One region of the Bradyrhizobium sp. Arg237L genome, then DNA from elsewhere that is predicted to be linked to it. Evidence: riboswitches for the same ligand, from Rfam matches in the RefSeq annotation. Region 1 holds a riboswitch; the other holds the start of a gene.
The links. Region 1 has a riboswitch for cobalamin ahead of OZ411_RS20205 (DUF1636 domain-containing protein). Riboswitches for the same ligand answer to the same signal wherever they lie in the genome.
Positions count from the first base shown of each region.

Region 2: it holds a riboswitch for cobalamin, as region 1 does, so the genes downstream of both, OZ411_RS31740 (ribonucleoside-diphosphate reductase subunit alpha) here and OZ411_RS20205 (DUF1636 domain-containing protein) in region 1, are expected to answer to the same signal.

Region 1 is NZ_JAQMIL010000031.1:66,383-75,041, reverse strand. Features, by position in the region: gene OZ411_RS20230 (CbtA family protein) at 1-165, opposite strand, end outside; gene OZ411_RS20225 (CbtB domain-containing protein) at 172-354, opposite strand; gene OZ411_RS20220 (hypothetical protein) at 380-679, opposite strand; gene cobS (adenosylcobinamide-GDP ribazoletransferase) at 708-1,490, opposite strand; gene cobT (nicotinate-nucleotide--dimethylbenzimidazole phosphoribosyltransferase) at 1,491-2,546, opposite strand; cobalamin riboswitch at 2,623-2,804, shown strand; gene OZ411_RS20205 (DUF1636 domain-containing protein) at 2,915-3,364, shown strand; gene cobU (bifunctional adenosylcobinamide kinase/adenosylcobinamide-phosphate guanylyltransferase) at 3,361-3,885, shown strand; gene cobW (cobalamin biosynthesis protein CobW) at 3,899-4,909, shown strand; gene cobN (cobaltochelatase subunit CobN) at 4,928-8,638, shown strand; gene cobO (cob(I)yrinic acid a,c-diamide adenosyltransferase) at 8,635-8,659, shown strand, end outside.
Region 2 is NZ_JAQMIL010000066.1:248-8,906, forward strand. Features, by position in the region: gene OZ411_RS31730 (hypothetical protein) at 23-220, opposite strand; gene metE (5-methyltetrahydropteroyltriglutamate--homocysteine S-methyltransferase) at 271-2,601, opposite strand; cobalamin riboswitch at 2,708-2,911, opposite strand; cobalamin riboswitch at 3,044-3,263, shown strand; gene OZ411_RS31740 (ribonucleoside-diphosphate reductase subunit alpha) at 3,379-6,255, shown strand; gene OZ411_RS31745 (ribonucleotide-diphosphate reductase subunit beta) at 6,279-7,406, shown strand; gene OZ411_RS31750 (TetR/AcrR family transcriptional regulator) at 7,586-8,260, shown strand; gene pyk (pyruvate kinase) at 8,387-8,659, opposite strand, start outside.

The sequences.
Region 1 (8,659 bases):
ACTGGAATGGGCGGCCTTGTGCTGCGCATCGGCCGCGGCTTTCTCGTAGATTTCGCTCTTCTGGATCAGCGGCACGGTTCCGAAGAACTGCACGACCGATATCAGCGCGCCGACGATCAACCCGGCAAGCGACGCCGCAAACACGATCGATCTGAAGACGTGCATCTGTCGTCAGTGACAGGGGAAGGCGTTCGCGTGGCGCACGTCGTGGGCGGCGTTATGGACGGCACTGATGTGCGAAAAGCCGACCATGCCAACGACGAACAGACCGAGAGCCATCGCCAGAACGGCCTGAACGATGACATTCGTGCCGGTTGCAACGGCTGTAAAATCGGCTGACTGCGTCTGCTGCATGGTGATCCTCATTCCGCGAGTCATTCTAGCCCACGGCATCGCCCGATGCGACCGAATTTTTTATCCGGCGACGGATGTCGCGGCTCGTGAGATGAAAGTTCTCCGTTTCTCGGATGCTTCTGGCGATCAGCTTGGCGTGGGCCGCCGCTTCGAACGAATCGCGGTGTATCAGGTAGAAGTCGATGCACTGCCGTGGCGAAGGCGTGTAACCCAGCAGCGTCCGGAATGCGCGCCGGTGCATGACGCATATACCCATGTGTCCGGTGGGACGGAATGCCAATGAATCGATGTCGCTTCGCCAGATCGGTTCGCTCTTGTCAGACACCGATGACTCACTCGAACATGGGCGCAGATCACATGGCCGACCGGATGACGGCGGCAACGCCAAGCAGAAAGCCGACCTCGAACACCTGCTCGATGGCCCCGAGCACGTCGCCGGTATAGCCGCCGATCAGCCGTCGCGACCACAGCGTGACCGCAACTGCCAGTGCGATACCGTAAGCGATGCCGACAATAAGCGCGGTTGGGGCATGCGTACCGGAGGCCGCAGCAAGTGGCGTCAGTGCGAGCAGCGCCACAATCGTTGCGAAGCCGATTTCGCCTGCCCGGAGCGGAGAGGGCGTATAGGCCACCTTCATCGCGGACGTGTTGCCTGCATATTTCATCCAGCCAACGATCGGCAGCACCACGGCGCGGCCGGCGGCTCCGCTCGCAATCAGCGCCGCCGCGCCAATCCAGGCCGGCATCTCGGCGAGCGCCGCGACGCGCAATGCAATTGCGAAAATCAGCGCAAGCGTGCCATAGGTTCCAATCCGGCTGTCCTTCATGATGGTGAGACGCTGTTCGACCGTCCAGCCGCCGCCAAAGCTGTCTGCGGTATCGGCCAGGCCATCCTCGTGCAATCCGCAGGTGAGAAGGACACTTGCCAACACCGCCAGGAGCGCCGCGATGACTGGCCCCAACACGAGGGCTGTGAGCACAAGGGTCGCCGCCGAAACGAGACCCACGATCGCACCAACCAGCGGGAAGAATTGCGACGAGCGGACCAGCCACTCGGAATCAGGCGCATCGTTCGAAGCGCCGACAGGGATGATCGTAAGGAATCGGACCGCGTCGCGAAAACGATCCAGGCGCATCTAGATCCTTCCCTCCAGCACGTCGCTGAGGTCGGCGACATCGGTCAGCAGGCGGGACGCGGCCCGTACCAGCGGGACGGCCAGCAACGCGCCGGTACCCTCGCCAAGTCTCATGTCGAGAGCGAGTAGCGGCCGTGCCTGAAGCGCCGCGAGCACGATGTCGTGACCCTTTTCGGCCGACCGATGCGCGAACACGCAATAGTCGCGCGTCGCCGGCGCCAGCCTGACGGCAACAAGGGCGGCAGCGGACGAAATGAAGCCGTCGATGACGACAGGACGACGATGCGCCGCTGCGCCAAGCGCTGCGCCCGCCATCATGGCGATCTCGAGGCCGCCGAATTCCCTGAGCACCTCGAACGGCGCCGTGGCATCGCTACGATTGGCCGCCTTGTGGATGGCAGCGCGCTTGCGCGCCATGCCCGGCTCGTCCTGGCCGGCGCCGACGCCGATGCAGTCATCCAGCGGAGCGGGCGCCAGCCGATGCACCAGAAGCGCCGAAGACGCCGTGTTACCTATTCCCATCTCGCCGAGCGCGATGATGTCGGCGCCATCATCGATTTCACCGGAAGCTATGGCAAAGCCGGCCGCGAGCGCCTTGCGCGCTTCCTGGGCCGACATCGCCGCCTCGCGCGCAGAATTCGCGGTGCCGGCCCGAATCTTGATGGCGAGGAGGTCGCGATGGGAAGGCAGTTCGCTGGCGACGCCGGCGTCCACGACGCGGATCCTGACATCCGAGGCGGCCGCAAAGGCGTTGGCGCTGGCGCGACCTGCGAGATAGGTCCTTACCATCGCGGCCGTCACGGCGGACGGATATTGCGAAACGCCTTCTTCCGTCAGCCCGTGATCACCAGCGAACACGAGCAGGACGGCGTTCTGCAGCGCTGCGGCCGACGGATGGGTGATCGTGCCGAGCTGCACAGCCAAATCTTCGATTCGTCCGAGCGATCCCGGCGGCTTGGCTTTGCCGTCGATTCGCGCGCGCATCGTTGCGGCAAGCGTCTGATCGATTGGAGCGATCGCGGGGATTTGCCAGTCAGATGGGATTTGGAAGGTCATGGGCTCCTCGTGCGCGCGCCTTAAGTGGCCGAAGGAAACGGGCAGGTCAACTGCGGTTGACCGCCGTCGCGGGGACAGCTAGCGTGGCGGCGATGGTCCTTCCTTCGGGAAGGTGAAAAAGGGAAGCCGGTGCAATGCCGACGCTGCCCCCGCAACTGTAAGCGGCGAGCCAAAGCCGAAGCCACTGGGATGACCGGGAAGGCGGCGAGAGGCGACGACCCGCGAGCCAGGAGACCTGCCATCGCGTATTGTGCTTTGGAGGTTCGTCGGGCGGGGTGCACCGGACGGAATGAGTTCGATGGTCGTTCCACCGTCGAACGCGATCCAACAAAGCTCGCGGCCGTCATGGCCCTGACTTGAGCATTGTGATGGATCGCAACGACGTCGATCAGCAAGACCCTGATACTCGCCCGGACGAAGCTTTGCCTGCGACCGCGCCTGGCGGTTCTGTCATCGTGAGCGTATGCGTCACCTGCAAGACGTCAGAGGGCGTCCTGGCTGGCCCTGCCATGTTCGACGCGATCCAGGTCGCTACAAGCGAACGTGATGCTGCTGTTCAAGTCCGGCGCGTGCAGTGCTTGAGCGTGTGCAAGCGGCCGACCACGGTCGCGGTTTCGAGCTCGGACGGTTACACCTTCCTGTTCGGCGATCTCCAGCCCGAGGGTGCTAGTGCCGTCGTGTCTTTCATCGATTCCTATCGCAAGTCGACCTACGGCCTGGTGCCGTGGCGCGAGCGCGCCGAAATCCTGCGCAAGGGAATGGTGGCGCGGCTGCCGCCCGCCCGCTGGTCGCCCGAGGATGGCAGCGCTCCGAAATGACTGATCTCTCGACCACGCTGGTGCTCGGGGGCGCACGTTCGGGCAAATCGGCTTTTGCCGAGCGGATGATTGCCGAAAGCGGCCTTGCACGCGTGTATCTGGCAACGGCGACCGCAGGCGACGGAGAGATGCAGGACAGGATCGCGCATCATCGCGGCCGGCGTGGGTCGGATTGGACAACCGTGGAGGAGCCGCTGGCGCTCATTGATGCCTTGACACAGGTATCGCGGCCCGGCTGCGCGGTGTTGGTCGATTGCCTGACACTCTGGCTCTCCAACCTGATGCTCGCAGGGCGTGACCCCGATGTCGAGACGAAAGGGCTCGCGCGGTTTCTTAGCGTAGCAGCAAACCCTGTTGTCCTGGTGTCGAACGAGGTCGGTCTCGGCATCGTGCCTGAAACCAGGCTCGGCCGCGAATTCCGCGATGCGCAGGGCCGTCTCAATCAAGTAATCGCCTCGGTCGTTCCCAACGTCGTGTTCGTCGCGGCCGGCCTTCCGCTGTGGCTCAAACGTTCCTCTTAAGGAGTCCTGAAATATGTCTCGTGTTCCAGTTACCGTGCTTACTGGCTTCCTCGGGGCCGGAAAGACGACGCTGTTGCGCTCGCTTCTAACGCAAGCCGACGGCCGCCGCATCGCCGTCATCGTCAACGAGTTCGGAGATGCGGGTTTCGACGGCGGTCTTGTCGAGGAATGCGCGGCCAAGGCCTGTGCGCCCGGCGATATCGTCGAGCTGACCAACGGCTGCATCTGCTGCACCGTCGCCGACGATTTCATTCCGACGATGGACGAGCTGCTGACTCGGGACGAACCGCTTGATGCGATCGTGATCGAGACGTCAGGTTTGGCGCTGCCGCAGCCACTCTTGAAGGCGTTCGCGTGGCCTGCGGTCCGCACGCGCGCGACCGTCGACGGCGTCGTGACCGTCGTCGATGCTCTGGCGCTGTCCGAGGGACGTGTCGTGCTCGACGAACAGGCGGTCGCGGCCCAGCGTGCTGCGGACGAGGAGATCGATCACGACGACCCGATCGAGGAAGTGTTCGAGGATCAGCTCGCCTGCGCCGACCTCGTGGTCCTTTCCAAGAGCGATCTGGTGTCGCAGGAGGTGCTTGCCGGGATCGAAGGCCGGCTTGGCGCACAGTTGAGGCAAGGTGTCCGCGTCGTCCGCTCTCACGGGGCTCTTGCTCCTGACGTGCTCATCGGGATGAAAGCCGATGCCGAGAATGACCTCGCCGCGCGGGCGGGTCACCACGGCGAAGAAGAGCACGATCACGACGATTTCGACAGCATCGTCGTGACGCCTGCGGCGGCCGAGAGCGTCGAGGCGATGCGCGCGCGGGTCAGCGACGTCCTCGGTCTCTCGGGGGTGCTGCGCGTCAAGGGCCATGCACGGATCTCCGAGAAGCCTGCGCCGATCGTGGTGCAGGCGGTCGGCAGCCGTGTCGAGCTGGCGTTCGCGCGGCCTGACGCCAAGCAGGCCGAGCATCTGGTCGTGATCGGCCTGAAGGGCTTCGACGCCGATGCGGCGCGCCGCGCGCTTGCGGGATAGCCTTTCGAAAGGCGATCAATGCATCTGAAACTCGACAGCGGCGGCAGCATCGACGACGGCGATGTCGCGCGCGACCTCGGGCAGGAAACCGCCGACATCGTCATCCTGTCCGCGGCGGATAGTGATCTGGCGGCCTTCGGTGCTGCGCATGCGGCATTGCCTGCGGACTTCCCGAGCGTCCGTCTGACCAATCTGCTGGCTCTTGGTCATCCCGCCTCGGTCGATCTCTATGTCGAACGCACGCTGAGCGAAGCAAAGATCGTCGTGCTTCGGATGCTCGGCGGCGAAAGCTATTGGCCGCACGGCGTTGAAAGCCTTCGGCGCGACGCGATCCAGCGCGGAACGTTGTTCGCCTGCATTCCCGGCGAAACCGACTGGAACGCTGCATTAGCCGCGCGCGGCACGCTCGGCGCCGACGAGACCTACGAACTGTGGCGCTATTGTACTGAAGGCGGCATCGACAACGCGCAGTTGGCGCTTCGCTTCGCCGCGCATCTGATCGGCCACGGCAACAGGCCGCCGTCGGCGCGGCCAATGCCGGCCGCCGGCTTCTGGAACGGCGAACCTGCCACCGACGAACGCCCCAACGCTGTCGTGATCTTCTACCGCGCCCTCGTCGCAGGCGGCGATACCGCCGCGGTCGATGCGCTGTGCTCCGCGCTCAGGGCGCGTGGGCTCAATGTAGTCGGGCTCTATGTCACGAGCCTCAAGGACGAACGCTCGATCGCATTCCTGCGCCCGGCGCTCGCCGCACATCCGCCCGACATCATCGTGAACGCGACGGCCTTTGCGACGGCGACCGCGCGCGAAAACGCCGGGATATTGTCGGAGACCGACTGTCCCGTGCTGCAGGTCGCCCAGGCCGGCATTTCCCGCAAAAGCTGGGAAAGCTCGACCCGCGGCCTCAACCCGCGTGACCTTGCCATGCATGTGGTCTTACCCGAGGTTGACGGGCGCATCTTCGCCAATGCCATTGCGTTCAAGGAATCCGGACAGAGCCTTGGCTCCTTCACGCCGACAGCTTTCCGCCCAGTCGGGGATCGCGTTAAGGCTACAGCCGATCTCGCTGCGGCGTGGGTGCGGCTGCGCCGTACGCCTGCGAGCCAGCGACGGGTCGCCATCGTCCTCGCCAACTATCCCAATCGCGACGGCCGTCTCGCCAACGGCGTCGGTCTGGATACGCCGCAAAGCCTGATCGGAATCCTCACTGCTATGGGCAACGGGGGATACGCGATTTCCGGCGCACCTGATGATGCGGCCAGCATGATGCGGCTCTTGCAGCAGGGACCGACCAATGCGCTCGAGGGCCGCGCCTTGCGGCGCGGTGGCGCGTCATGGCCGCTTGCGGAATACGAAGCGGCATTTAGTGCGCTCCCTCCCAATGTTCAGCGTGCGGTCACGGAGCGTTGGAGTGATCCCGTCCATGATCCGCACGTCACCAATGGCGTGTTTCGTCTCGGCCTGCATCGGTTCGGCAACGTCGTTGTCGGCGTGCAGCCGGCGCGGGGCTACAACATCGATCCCAAGAGCACCTATCACGATCCGGACCTCGTTCCTCCCCATCACTATCTGGCGTTCTATCTTTGGCTGCGCCGCGTCTTCGACGCCCACGCGATCGTTCATCTCGGCAAGCATGGCAATCTGGAATGGCTGCCCGGCAAGAGCACCGGGCTTTCCGCCGATTGCCTGCCGGATGCGGTGCTCGGCCCGTTGCCGCATCTCTATCCATTCATCGTGAACGATCCCGGCGAAGGCATCCAGGCCAAGCGCCGCACCTCCGCGGTCATCGTCGATCATCTGACGCCGCCGATGACCCGTGCCGGATTGCACGACGATCTGGCGCGGCTGGAATCGATGGTGGATGAATATTCGGTTGCAACCGACCTCGATCCGAAGCGCGCGGCTGTTATCGCCGAGGACATCCTTTCGATGGCGCGGGCGCAGCGGCTCGATGCCGATGTCAACCTGACGCGGGACATGCCGGTCGGCGAGGCGCTGCGTGCGCTCGACGCGCATTTGTGCGATATCAAGGAAATGCAGATCCGCGACGGCCTCCACGTGTTTGGGCGTGCGCCCGATCCGAGACAGTGCGCCGATCTTCTCGTGTCGATTGCGCGCGTGCCGCGGTCGGACCGCAAGCCGGAAGACGCCTCGCTGCAGCGGTCACTGGCGCTCGATCTCGGTCTTGTCGATTTCGACCCGCTGACCCGCGATCTCGCTGCCCCATTCACAGGGCCACGGCCGGCGGTCCTGGCCGCGCTTGGCTCGAACCTGTGGCGGACGACGGGGGACACTGTCGAACGGATCGAAGAACTGGCGTTGCGGCTAGTATCGGGCGAAACGATGCCGGACCCATCGTGGATACGCACCGCAGCCGTGCAGAACTGGATCGAGACGAGATTGCGGCCGGCCATTGACGCGAGCCCGCCGCAAGAGATGGCGGCATTGCTGCGCGGTCTTGATGGCCGCTTCGTGTCTCCCGGTCCGTCGGGAGCGCCGACGCGTGGCAGGCCCGACGTGCTGCCGACCGGCCGCAACTTCTTCGCTGTCGACGTGCGCGCGGTGCCGACTCCGTCGGCTTGGCGAATCGGACAATTGGCCGCCGAACGGCTCGTCGAATCCTTCTGGCAGGAAACCGGCGAATGGCCACGGACGATCGCGCTGTCGGCCTGGGGGACCGCCAACATGCGCACCGGCGGAGATGATGTTGCACAGGCGCTCGCCTTGATTGGGGTGCGGCCAACGTGGGAGGAGACCTCTGGACGGGTGACCGGCTTTGCGATCACGCCCCTGTCAGAACTGAGACGTCCGCGCATCGATGTCACGTTCCGTGTCTCGGGCCTGTTTCGGGATGCGTTTCCGACCCAGATGGACATGATCGCGAGCGCGGTGGCGGCTGTCGCGGCGCTCGACGAACCTGATGACGCCAATCCGATCGCCGCGAATGTCCGCCGCCGGCGGCAGACGCTGGAAGCAAGCGGCATCAGCCGCGAGCTCGCCGAGCGCCGCGCTGCTCATCGGGTGTTCGGCTCAAAGCCCGGCGCCTACGGCGCGGGGCTGCAAGCCTTGATCGACGAGGGCGGCTGGGACGATCGCGCTGATCTGGCCGACGTCTATCTGGATTGGGGCGGTTATTCCTATGGCGCCGGGGCGGAGGGCAGCGCTGCCCGCGACGATCTTGTCGAGCGGCTGGCCGACGTCGACCTGATCGCACAGGCCCAGGACAACCGCGAACACGATATCCTGGACTCCGACGACTACTATCAGTTCATGGGCGGATTGGCAGCCGCCGCGTCGACATTGCGCGGGCAGGCGCCGCGCATTGCGCATATCGATACGTCGCGGCCCGAGATGCCGGCGGTGCGATCGCTGGCGCACGAGATATCCCGCGTGGTGCGGGGCCGCGCCGCCAACCCGAAATGGATCGCCGGCGTGATGCGGCACGGCTACAAGGGCGCATTCGAGATGGCTGCGACCGTCGACTATCTGTTCGGTTTCGCGGCCTCGACCGATGCGGTCTCGAATCATCATTTCGATCAGTTGTTCGCGGCCTATCTCGAAGACGACCGGGTGCGAGATTTCATCGAGCAGTCCAACCCGGCGGCGCTCCGCGAGATGGCTGCCCGGTTCGCGGAAGCAATCAGGCGCGGATTATGGACACCACGCTCCAATCGCGCCGCGGATGTGATCGCCGAAAGTCTGCACGAAGCAAAGAGAGAAATCGCATGATGAACCCATCTCACGAAGCCG
Region 2 (8,659 bases), on a different contig from region 1:
CGTTGCAACCGACTGCATATCGTCATGCCGTCGTGGGCGCGCCGAGATGTACGGCCAGAATGTGCTCCGGCGTTTCGGCGACATCGATCCTCTCGCCATCGCCGCCGACGAAGGCAAGCACGGTGCGCTCGCCGTCGCGCCGCATGCTGCCGACGAGCGCGATGTTGATGTGGATGGGCTGCCCCGTCTCGAACCTCGTGCATTGAATCCAGAAGCGCATGGGGTTCTCCTTCTTGAGCCGCCGCAGGATACGAGACGGGGCCTCACTGTTTAGGCAAGCGACCGCAATTCGCGCGCGGCGGCCACCATGTTGGCGAGCGCCGGGCGCACCTCCTCCCACTTGCGGGTCTTCAAGCCGCAGTCGGGATTGATCCAGAGCTGGGTGTCGGAGAGCCGTTGCCTTGCGAGCTTGAGGAGATCGGTGATCTCGCCAATGTCAGGCACTCGCGGTGAATGGATGTCGTAGACGCCGGGGCCGATTTCGTTCGGGTAGCGGTAATTTCGGAAGGCGTCGAGCAATTCCATTTTCGAGCGCGAGGTCTCGATCGAGATGACATCGGCGTCCATCGCCGCGATGGCGTCGATGATGTCGTTGAACTCGGAGTAGCACATATGGGTGTGGATCTGGGTTTCGTCCTGCACGCCGGAGGCGCAGATGCGGAAACTGTCGACCGCCCAATCGAGATAGGTCTTCCATTCCGACCTGCGCAGCGGCAGGCCTTCCCGCAGCGCTGCCTCGTCGATCTGGATCATGCCGGCGCCGGCCGCTTCGAGATCGTGCACCTCATCCCGAATAGCGAGCGCGATTTGCCGGCACACTTCGCTGCGCGGCAGGTCGTCGCGGACAAACGACCAGTTCAGGATGGTCACGGGGCCGGTCAACATCGCCTTCACCGGCTTTGTCGTCAGCGACTGCGCGAATTGCCACCATTCGACCGTCATCGGCTGCGGTCGCGAGACGTCGCCGTAGAGGATCGGCGGCCGGACGCAACGCGAGCCGTAGGACTGCACCCAGCCGAGTTCGGTGAAGGCGAAGCCGGAAAGCTGCTCGCCAAAATACTGCACCATGTCGTTGCGCTCGAACTCGCCATGGACCAGGACGTCGAGCCCGATGCTCTCCTGCCAACGGATGGCGCGCGCGGTCTGATGCTGCAGATAGGTCTTGTACGCGGTATCGCTGAGTGCGCCCTTGGCATGCGCGGCGCGTGCGTTCCTGACATCGGTCGTCTGCGGGAAGGAGCCGATGGTCGTGGTCGGGAAGCGCGGCAGGTTGAACCGCTCGCGCTGCACCTCGACGCGCTCGGCGAACCGGCTGGCACGATGGCGCGTGCCGTCATCGATGGCGGCGAGACGCTGGGCAACCTTCGCATCGTGAATCCGCGGCGAGATCTTGCGCGCGGCCGCGGCGGCATCGGATGCTCGGATCGCTTCGGACGCATGGGCCCGGCCACTTCCAAGAGCTGCGCCGAGGGCGGCAAGTTCTTCGAGCTTCTGCGCCGAGAATGAGAGCCAGGTCTTCACCTCGGGATCGAGCTTCGTCTCCAGCGCGAGATCGATTGGCACATGAAGCAGCGAGCACGATGGCGCGATCTGGACGCGTTCCTTGCCGAGCTTTGCGACAACGAGCTTGAGCTGATCGAGGATCCGGCTCAGATCCGCGCGCCAGACATTCCGGCCGTCGATCACGCCGAGCGACAGCACGCGCTGCTTCGGAACATCCATGAGATCGCCGAGCTGTTCAGGCGCGCGCACGAGATCGAGATGCAGGCCGGCGACCGGAAGGTCAAACGCGACCGCACGATTGCCGCCGAGCCCGCCGAAGTAGGTCGCCAGCATGATCCTGATGTCCGGCACTGCTTTGGCGATTCCGGAATAGGCGCGCCGTAGGGCTTGCTGAGCGGCGGCGTCCAGATCAGTTGCGAGACAGGGCTCGTCGATCTGCACCCATTCCGCGCCGCGGGCAGCGAGCTCGCGCAACACTTCGATGTAGACCGGCAAGAGCCGGTCGAGCAGCGACAGCGTGTCGAAATGCGCGTCCTTGGACTTGGCCAGTTTCAGGAACGTGACCGGGCCGATCAGCACGGGGCGCGTCTGATAACCCAGTGCCTTCGCCTCCTCATACTCTTCGATCGGCTTGCGCGAGGCGAGCGCAAAATACTGGTTCTTGCGAAGCTCCGGCACTATGTAATGATAGTTGGTGTCGAACCATTTCGTCATTTCGAGCGCCGCCACGCCGTGCGTGTGATGGCCATGTCCGCAGGCCTCGTCATGCGCGTCGGCCTTGGTGCCGCGTGCCATCGCGAAATAGGTCGCAAGCGGCACTGCGCCGCCGGTCCAGCCATAGGTTTCCGGGATCGCGCCGACCATCGCGCAGGTGTCGAGCACCTGATCGTAGAACGAAAAATCGTTCGACGGGATCACGGTGATACCGAGCTTCTTCTGCCGCGCCCAATTGGTCGCACGGAGCCCGATGCCGGTTTCGATCAGCGTCTTTTCGTCCGATGCGCCGGACCAAAAGCGTTCCAGCGCGAATTTCAGTTCACGGCGCGGACCGATCCGCGGCGTTCCGAGAGATGCAACAGCAAGTGAAGTGGAAGACATTGGCTTAACCCCATGAGTTGGGGGCAAAGGCCGTAGTGACACGTCTGGATTCCCTGCGCGAGGTGTGCACGGAATCGCAACCGCACCACCGGGACACCCCGCCCGAGGACGTGTATGTTGTCGAGGCAGGTCTCCTGGCTCGCGGGTCGTTGCTGCGGTCCGGCCTTCCCGAAGCTTTGCAGGCTTCAGTGGCAATTGTGGACCGCGGCTCGCCGCTTACAGTTGCGGGGGCAGCTCCGGCTTCACACCGGCTTCCCTCTTAGCTCCGGAAAAAAGATCTCTCCGAAGAACCACGACGCGTTCACTTACCGGCAAGATCGCGCGAACGTCAACTCGGATGACATCACGTGCGCGTGGCGCCGGTTGTTCACAGCATCGACGGCATGGGCCGAAATTTCTGCGCTTCGCCCATACGTCCCATTGACACCATTCCCCAAATCGCACCAGATGTAGCTGTCACGGTCCATCATGACGCAAGGAATGGTGGCTAAGAGGGAAGCCAGTGATCGCGCATTTATCGCGAGAATCCGGCGCTGCCCCCGCAACTGTAAGCAGTGAGTTGCTCCCGACTTTAGACGTCACTGATGCGGCATCGCATTGGGAAGACGGGGAGTAACGCCGACCTGCGAGCCAGGAGACCTGCCGCGACAGCAAAAGAACGTCCACGGGCGGGGTGTCCCGGCGGTCGCTTGCAGGCTCATGTCGGTGCGCCGCCGGCATCATCACGCAGCGTCGCCTCCGGCATCCGGCCCCAACAAACATCACGGGGTCTGCAAGATGTCACTCTCTCTCGATCGCGAAGCAGCAGTCGCGCCTCTCATCCACCTGCGCCCCGAAGCGATCGCGGCGCCGGAAGCGCGGCTGCCGATGCAGGTGATCCGCCGCAACGGCACGGTGTCGCAATTCGATGCCGGCAAGATCTCGGTGGCAATGACCAAGGCCTTCCTCGCGGTCGAGGGTCATACGGCGGCAGCGTCGCGCCGCGTGCACGAGGCGGTCGAGGAATTGACCGCGGAAGTCGTCGGCGCGCTGTCGCGCCGGATGAGCGAGGGCCGCACCTTTCATATCGAAGACATCCAGGACCAGGTCGAATTGGCGCTGATGCGCAGCGGCCATCACAAGGTGGCGCGGGCCTACGTGCTTTATCGCGAGGAGCGGGCGCGGCAGCGCGCCGAGCAGCAGGCCGCGAAATCTGTGAAGGCACCGAGCGGGCCGATCATCCATGTGACGCTCGCGGATGGCACCAAAGTGCCGCTCGACCATGCGCGGCTGGCGATGATCGTCGGCGAAGCCTGCGCCGGGCTCGACGGCGTCGACGCCGCGCCTGTGGTGGCAGAAATCCAGCGCAATCTGTATGACGGCATCAGCCAGGATGAACTCGCGCTCGCCAGCGTGATGGCGGCGCGCACGCTGGTTGAGCAGGAGCCGAATTACGCCTATGTCAGCGCGCGCCTGCTGCTCGACAAGCTCCGCACCGAAGTGCTGTCCTTCGTGCAGGGCACACCAACCACTGCGTCGCAGGCGGACATGGCCGTGCGTTATGGCGAATACTTCCCGGTCTATATCAAGGCCGGCATCCGCGCCGAATTGCTCGACCCCGAGCTCGCCCGCTTCGACCTGAACAAGCTCGCCGCGGCGCTGAAGCCGGAGCGCGATCTCGCGTTCCAGTTCCTCGGCTTGCAGACGCTTTATGATCGCTATTTCCTGCATGTCCGCGGCGACCGGATCGAATTGCCGCAGGCCTTCTTCATGCGTGTCGCCATGGGTCTGGCATTGCGCGAGATCGACCGCGAGGCACGCGCGATCGAGTTCTACAATCTCCTGTCCTCCTTCGACTTCATGGCGTCGACGCCGACGCTGTTCAATTCCGGCACGCTGCGGCCGCAACTGTCGTCCTGCTTTCTCACCACTGTTCCTGATGATCTCGACGGCATCTTCAAGTCGATCAAGGACAACGCGCTGCTTGCCAAATATTCCGGCGGCCTCGGTAATGACTGGACCCGCGTGCGTGGGCTTGGCGCGCACATCAAGGGCACCAATGGCGAGAGCCAGGGCGTGGTGCCGTTCCTTAAAGTTGCCAACGACACCGCGATCGCCGTCAACCAGGGTGGAAAACGCAAAGGCGCGGTCTGCGCCTATCTCGAGACCTGGCACATCGATGTCGAGGAGTTTCTCGACCTGCGCAAGAACACGGGCGACGATCGCCGCCGCACCCATGACATGAACACTGCGAACTGGGTGCCCGATCTCTTCATGCAGCGCGTCGAGGCCGATGGCGCATGGACGCTGTTCTCGCCGGACGAGACGCCCGATCTGCATGATCTCTACGGCAAGGCTTTTGCCGAGCGCTACGCGTCCTACGAAGACAAGGCCGCGCGCGGCGAGATGCGCGTATCCAAGAAGATCCGCGCGGTCGATCTATGGCGCAAGATGCTGACCATGCTATTCGAAACCGGGCATCCCTGGATCACCTTCAAGGACCCCTGCAATTTGCGTTCGCCGCAGCGCCACGTCGGCGTGATCCATTCCTCCAATCTCTGCACCGAGATCACGCTCAACACTTCGGACGAGGAGACCGCGGTCTGCAATCTCGGTTCGATCAACCTGCTCAACCATATCGGCGAGCGCGGGCTCGACTCGGTCAGGCTGAAGCGGACGGTCGCGACGGCGATGCGGATGCTCGACAATGTCATCGACATCAATTTCTACACCATCCCCGAGGCACGGCGCTCCAACCTGCGGCACCGGCCGGTCGGCCTCGGGTTGATGGGATTTCAGGATGCGCTGCATGTGCTTCGTATCCCGCTTGCGTCCGAGGCGGCGGTCACCTTCGCCGACACCAGCATGGAGGCGATCGCCTATCACGCGATCTCGGCTTCCGTCGATCTCGCCGCCGAGCGCGGCCGTTATCCGTCGTTCGAGGGATCGCTGTGGAGCCAGGGCATCCTGCCGATCGATTCGATCGAGCTGCTTGCCGAAGCGCGCGGTGAAGTCGCGATGGACCGCTCGCGCACGCTGGACTGGGAGGGCTTGCGCGAGCGCGTCAAGACGGTCGGCATGCGCAATTCCAACGTGATGGCGATCGCGCCGACGGCAACCATCTCCAACATCTGCGGCGTGGCGCAGTCGATCGAGCCCGCCTACCAGAATCTCTATGTCAAATCCAACATGTCCGGCGACTTCACGGTCGTGAACGCCTTCCTGGTCCGCGATCTCAAGGCGCGCGGGCTGTGGGACGAGGTGATGGTCAGCGACCTCAAATATTTCGATGGCAGTCTCGGTGCGATCGACCGCATCCCCGATGATGTCAAGGCGCTCTACGCGACCGCGTTCGAGATCGACAGCGCCTGGCTGATCGAGGCGGCGGCGCGGCGGCAAAAGTGGATCGACCAGTCGCAGTCGCTCAACCTCTATATCGCCAACCCCTCCGGCAAGAAGCTCGATGCGCTGTATCGCGTGGCCTGGCAGCGCGGCCTGAAGACGACCTATTACCTGCGCTCGCGCAGCGCCACCCATGTCGAGAAGTCGACGCTGAAGGGCACCGACGGCAAGCTCAACGCCGTTACAGTTGCCCCGGCGATGTCCACCGCCCCGGACTTGTCCGGCGCCATCGCGTGCTCGATCGACAATCCCGAATGCGAAGCCTGCCAGTGAGCAGCGGAATAAGGAACAACACCATGCTCGACTGGTCAGAGCCCGCCGCGCCCGCGCGCTACGCGGCCATCCCCGTCATGAACGTCACCGCAGCCGGCAACCAGACCGGCCTCGGCGCCATCGATCGCCATGGCGGCCGTGTCTCGGTCGACGACAAGCGGATGATCAACTGCCGCGCCGACGTCAATCAGTTGCTGCCGCTGAAATACAAATGGGCGTGGGAGAAATATCTTGCCGCCTGCAACAACCACTGGATGCCAACGGAAGTCTCGATGCAGGCCGACATCGCGCTGTGGAAATCGCGCGACGGCCTGACTGAGGACGAGCGCCGCGCGATCAAGCGCAATCTCGGCTTCTTCGCGGCGTCCGAAAGCCTCGTCGCGAACAACATCGTGCTCGCGATCTATCGCCATCTGACCAATCCGGAATGCCGGCAATATCTGTTGCGGCAGGCCTTCGAGGAGGCCGTGCACACCCACACCTTCCAGTACATCGTCGAGAGCCTGGGGCTCGATGAAGGCGAGCTGTTCAACATGTACCGCGAGGTGCCCTCGATCACGGACAAGGCGGCGTGGGCGCTGAAGCATACACAGCATCTGGACGATCCCGATTTCAGGACCGGGACGCCGGAAGCCGACCAGGCGTTCCTGCGCGACCTCGTCGCCTTCTACGTCATCTTCGAAGGCATGTGGTTCTACACCGGCTTCGCGCAGATCCTCTCGCTCGGCCGGCGCAACAAAATGGTCGGGATCGCCGAGCAGTATCAGTACATCCTGCGCGATGAATCCATCCACCTGAACTTCGGCATCGATGTCATCAACCAGATCCGAATCGAGAATCCGCATCTTTGGACGAAGGCGTTCCAGGAGGAGATTCGCGAGATGGTGCGGACGGCGGCCGAGCTCGAAGCAGCCTATGGGCGGGACACCATGCCGCGCGGCTTTCTCGGATTGAACGCGGCACTCTGCGAAACCTACATGCACTTCATCGCCAATCGCCGTTGCGCCCAACTCGGGCTCGCGCCGGTATTCGATGAAGCCGACAATCCCTTTCCCTGGATGTCGGAGGCGATGGACCTGAAGAAAGAGAAGAATTTCTTCGAGACCCGCGTGATCGAATACCAGAACGGCGGCGCGTTAAGCTGGGAGTAACCAAGGTCCGGCGGTGGGACCCCTTCTTTTTGTGCATTCCAGACGGCACAAATCCGTCTTGCCAGACGCCATGAATAGGTGTTCATCTTTTGTAGCGATCCGCGCTCGATCGCCCAAAATAGTGAAGTCTCGTTCGGCCGATCCCGAGCCGGCGAGAGCCTGGGGACGGGAACCGCGCCATGGTCTATCGGCGAACCCATCAAGTGGTAAAGCGGCTGGCCGCCCGGCGCAGCGCCATTCTGGCGGCGGCGCGCGAAGCGGCGGCGGATGGCGGCATGGCCGCGGTGCAGATCGCGCCCGTCGCGGTCCGCGCCCATGTCGCGGCGGGAACCGTCTACCGTTATTTCCCGTCCAAGGCCGACCTGATCTCCGAGCTGATCGCCGAGGTTTCGCGCGACGAACTCGCCGCGATTCGCCGGGCGGCCGATGCCGCGCCGGGGCCGTCCTCGGCGCTGGCCGCCGCGGTCACCACGGTTGCCGTCCATGTGTTGTCGCAGCGTAAGCTCGCCTGGGGCATCCTGGCCGAGCCTGTCGATGTCGATGTCACCGCCTCGCGGCTTGCCAGCCGGCGCGAGATCGCCGGCGAAATCGCCACTCGAATCGATGCCGCGGTACGCGCCGGCCACCTGCCGGCGCAGGACACCGCGCTCGCCGCCACCGCGCTGCTCGGCGCGCTGCATGAGTCGCTGGTCGGCCCGCTCGCGCCCGACAATCTCGACGATCCCGCCAAGCTGCGCGACGCCGTGCAAACGGTGACGCTGCTCGCATTGCGCGCCGTCGGCGTCATGGACGCCCGCGCCCGCGGCCTCGTGGTGCAGGCCACCACGCCCGCGAAGGCGCTGGTGGGGGCGTAGGCGCCAAGAGCGAAGTAGGGTGGGCAAAGCGAAGCGTGCCCACCATCTGTCGACAGTTGCGTTCCGGAATGGTGGGCACGCTGCGCTTTGCCCACCCTACGAGGTTATGCGCCGTACGAACGCCCGTCACTTCTCCGTGTCGCTTTGGGGCGCGACGGAGGCGATTCGGACCATGTTGGTGGTGCCGGGGATGCCGAGGGGGACGCCGGCGACGATGATCACGCGCTGGCCTGCGCGGGCAAAGCCATCCCTGAACGCGATGGAGTTGGCGCGGTCGACCATGTCGTCCTGGTCGCGCGCGTCCTCGGCGACGACACAATGCACGCCCCACACGACCGAGAGCTTGCGGCCCGTCGCCAGGTTCGGCGTGATCGCAACGACCGGCACCTTGGGCCGTTC